DNA from 2 places in the Chromohalobacter sp. HP20-39 genome. Region 1 is predicted to be linked to the other one. Evidence: predicted binding sites of a transcription regulator. Region 1 holds the regulator's gene; the other holds the start of a gene.

Region 1 (2,204 bases):
TCGCCAAACAGCGTGACCTGGTATTGCAGCGTCACGTCATCGCGTATCGGTGAGGCCAGGGTCAGCGGTTCGCGGTAATCGCGGGCATTGAAATAGGCCACGAAGCGCGGGTCGCGCAAGAAATTGGTGATGTGCTGGCCGCGATCATGGGGCGTTTGAAAGCCGAGCATCTGGGCCGCGGCGCTGTTCCACCATTCCAGGTCGCCATGTCGGTCGAGCATGACCACGGCATCGCGCATCGCCTCGCAGGAGTCCTGTACGCGGCGGATGATATCGCGCAGGCGGGCCTGCGATTGACGCTGGGTCTTCTGATACTTGTAGAGGCGGTCGAACAGGTCGCCCCAGACCCCGGCGCCGACCGGTGGGGTGTCATGCGGATGCTGGGTCAGCCAGACATACAGGGCGCGCAAATGGCGCAGATGTAGATAGACATAGAGTCCGAGACCGGCGGCCAGCCCCCAGCCGGGTTCGCCGAAGAGCCACCCGAGGACACCGAAACCGATGACGATATACGCCAGACGCCACAGTTCATTGGTCCAATAGTACACGTGCGCTACTCCTTGGTGGAGAAGCGATAACCGGTGCCGCGTACCGTCTGGATGAGGTGTTGGTGGTCATCGCCGAGCGCCTTGCGCAGGCGGCGAATATGCACGTCGACGGTGCGCTCCTCGACGTAGACATTGCCACCCCAGACTTGGTCGAGCAACTGGCTACGGGTGTAGGCGCGCTCCTGATGCGTCATGAAGAACTGCAGGAGCCGATACTCGGTGGGGCCCACGTCCAGCGCTTCGCCGTTGGCGCTGACCCGGTGACTGACGGGGTCGAGACGCAAGCCGTCGATTTCCACCGTGTCCTCGACCCCGGTGGGCGTGGCGCGTCGCAGCACGGCCTTGAGGCGTGCCACCAGCTCCCGCGGCGAGAACGGCTTGGTGATGTAGTCATCGGCGCCGGCTTCCAGCCCCTGAATCTTGTTGTCTTCCTCGCTCTTGGCGGTGAGCAGGATGATCGGCAACTCGGCGGTGGCGGTATCGCGCTTGAGACGTCGCGCCAGTTCGATACCGCTGGTGCCGGGCATCATCCAGTCCAGCAGCAATAGATCGGGCTGGTCATCGACCACCATGGCGTGTGCCGTTTGGGCATTGTCGGCTTCCAGCACGCGGTAGTCGGCCATTTCCAGCGCCACTGCGATCATTTCGCGGATGGACGCCTCGTCATCGACGATGAGCACGGTCTTGGCGGTCATGGGCGTGGGCCTCTTGCGGATCGCGATGCAGCGAATCACTCATGAATGACATCAGCATGACGATTACAACGCGCTAATGTGACAGCTTCGTGACAATCGTGCTCTTTACCTATAGCTCATAGCGTCACATAGGCCATAACGCCAGGGCGATGCCTGCGAAGGTCACCAGCCCGGCCCAATGATTGTTGAGGAAGGCGCGGAAGCAAGGATCGCGCTCGCGATAACGAATCAGAGAGTGCTGGTAGACGAAGATCGCCACCATGGCGGCCAGACCCAGCCAGAAGAAGCCGCCGAGCGCCAGACGCAGGCCGACCCAGGCGAGTAGCGCGACGGTCAGGGCCTGCAACAACCCGATGATCAGCCGGTCGGCGCGGCCGAACAGCACTGCCGTGGATTTGATGCCCACCTTGAGGTCGTCGTCGCGATCGACGATGGCGTATTCGGTGTCGTAGGCCACCGTCCAGGCCACATTGGCAGCGAGTAGCAACCACGCCTCGAGCGGTACCTGGCGCTGAATGGCCATGAACGCCATGGGAATCCCCCACGAGAAAGCCGCGCCCAGCACCACCTGCGGGAAATGCGTATAGCGCTTCATGAACGGATAGGTGGCCGCCAGCGCCAGTGCCGCGAACGACAGCAGCACTGTGGGCAGGTTGGTCAGGCAGACCAGGCCGAAGGCAATCACCACTAGCACCGCGAAGGTGGCCTTGGCTTCCCTCTCGGAAATGCGCCCGGTGGCCAACGGCCGGTCACGCGTACGCTTGACGTGGCCATCGAAATGCCGGTCGGCGTAGTCGTTGACCACGCACCCGGCGGCGCGCATCACATACACGCCGACGACGAAGATCAGCAGTGTGCCGCGTTCGGGAATGCCCTCGGCCGCCAGCCATAGCGCCCATAGCGTCGGCCACATCAGGAGCCAAGTGCCGATGGGCCGGTCCAGGCGCGTCAGGCGCAGGAA
Region 2 (2,204 bases), 250 kb from region 1:
CGGTGGCCACCATGCCGGAGAGCGCACCCCAGCCGATCAGCTCGTCAGCGCCTGCCGAGGTCAGGGTGGGATAGACCGCGGGTGCCCGCTGATACTGATAGAGCATCACGTGGGCGCGGGGGCCGCCGTCCGCGACCAGATCGGTCTCGTTGGAGGTGGCCAGCAGGTCACGGCCGGGAATCGCCACCGCCCCTTCGGGAGAAATACCCGACGGCAGCACCTGGGTGAGCACGGGCTGGTTCGGGTTGCTGACGTCATAGACGCCCACCAGGGAACTGCGCTCGGAGAGCAGGAAGACATAGGGCGTGCCATCGAAGACGGCGAACTCCATCCCCTCCGGCTCACTCCCCTTGGCATCCGAGCGCCCTTCGGGGTAATGCCCCGCCTCGATGACCGCATGCTCGAACGCCGCGCCGGATTCATACACCAGGCGACCGCTTTGGTGGAAGATGCTCCAGCCCCGGGCACCGCCATCCATGTCGCCTTCGTTGGCGATGGCGAAGTGGTTCTTGTCGATCCACTGCAACGCATCCGGCTCGCGCAGGCGGTCGCGCTGCTCCTCGTTGAACATCAGCGCACCGTCTTCGCGGGCATCGATGCCCGCCAGATCCACGGCGCCGGCGTTGAAGTGCGAGACCACGCTCCCCTGACGATCGAGCACCGCAATGTGATTGTTCTCCTGCAGGGTAACGGCGATCTCGCCGGCGGCGTTGATATCCACGAACTCGGGCTCGGGATCCTCAGGCGCGGTCTCGGCAAGCCCCGTCACGTCGGCATAGCGCAGGCTGGCGCAATCGATCGCCTGCTGCCCGTTGATGTCCACCAGCGCCACGCTACCGCCGGGCATCTGGGGCACCCGACCGTCGCCCGCGTCTTCATCACGCTCGTTCTCGATGGCGATGGCCATGAAATCCTTGGAAGGGGCCGTCGCCGTGCTATCGGGCTGACCGCTCAGCGGGCAGGATACGAGCGTCTTGCCGCTGTCGATGTCTAGCGCCAGCAACTTCCCGGAAGGCTCGCTGTAAGAAGCGGACGTATTGACCGCGACATAGACGGTATCGCCGATCACCGATACGGCGGTGGGCTCACCACCCACCTCGATGTTGCCCAGCGGCTTGGGGTTGGCCGGATCGCTGATGTCGATGCGTCCGATCACGCCCAGCGGACTATCGGAATAGGCCAGCGTCATGCCATCGCCCGAGGCATCAATGATTTCGGCCGAGGTTTCACGCGTGCGGTCCTCGCCCTTCGCCATGTTATCGACAGTCGCGAAGCTGGCGATACGATTGAAGTGCTTATCCGCCGCGCCGGCCGCCTGTGTCGCGGCCAGCATCACCGCCAGCCCCAACAGGGCGGGTGTGCGTTTGAGTGTCATGATGGTGTCGTCCCCTTTGCCAAGCGCGAGAAATTTCCGTTGGTGTCATGAAATTTCCTATACCCGATTAGCCATCCAACGCCCATACGATGTCAGGCGTATGACACACAAAAGAAAGACGCCCGACAGGTATCGCCTGCCGGGCGCCGAGGGCGGGTCGCCCCTACGATGCCCGATGCGCCGGCATCGGACTTTCAGGGGGTAGATGATCGCGTGACTTACTGCCCCAGGCCCTTGGAAAGCTCGGGCTGGACGACTTCGATCCAGTAGCCGTCGGGGTCCTTGACGAAGGCGACGTCCTTCATCTTGCCGTCGTCCGGGCGCTTCTTGAACTCAACGTGGTTGGTGTCGAACCAGGCCACCGCAACGGAAAGATCCGGCACCGAGAAACAGATATGCCCGAACCCCTGCGGCTCGGCATTGCCGTCATGGTAGGCAAAGCCTTCCTGGTCTTCGGTGCCCCAGTTGTGGGTCAGCTCGAGAATACCCTTCTGCGCGAAGGTGTAGGCGTTGCGCTCGGCCGGATCCTCCGGCACGGCGTCGTCATCGCCGAGGTTGGCGAGAAAATAGAGCGTGAATTGCATTTCCGGAAAGTCGAGCTTGCGCAGCACGCGCATGCCGAAAACCCGCGAATAGAAGGCCAGCGAACGCTCGGGGTCTTTCACCCGCAGCATGGTGTGATTGAAACGAAAGCCCCGCGTCTCGTTCGGCGGCGTTTCGACGCCGGGGTGTTGCTCGCCCTGAAAACTCATCCTGCGTTCTCCTTTTCTATCACGGCTGTCACTGCACATATCACTAAAGAGTATCTCTCCAAAGTGAGGGCGACGCC

Evidence for each region. Region 1 encodes PhoB, which activates phosphate uptake and scavenging genes when phosphate is short. Its sites were predicted from a motif close to TGTCATANNNNTGTCANA; they were not measured.
Region 2: RVY79_RS04270 (esterase-like activity of phytase family protein) is a predicted target of PhoB. The motif match lies at 1,464-1,481, and genes of this name have one in related genera.

The regions. Positions count from the first base shown of each region.
Region 1 covers NZ_JAWHTP010000002.1:413,065-415,268, forward strand. Annotated here, with positions in the region: gene phoR (phosphate regulon sensor histidine kinase PhoR) at 1-548, opposite strand, end outside; gene phoB (phosphate regulon transcriptional regulator PhoB) at 554-1,243, opposite strand; gene ubiA (4-hydroxybenzoate octaprenyltransferase) at 1,368-2,204, opposite strand, start outside.
Region 2 covers NZ_JAWHTP010000002.1:164,782-166,985, forward strand. Annotated here, with positions in the region: gene RVY79_RS04270 (esterase-like activity of phytase family protein) at 1-1,375, opposite strand, end outside; gene gloA (lactoylglutathione lyase) at 1,594-2,127, opposite strand.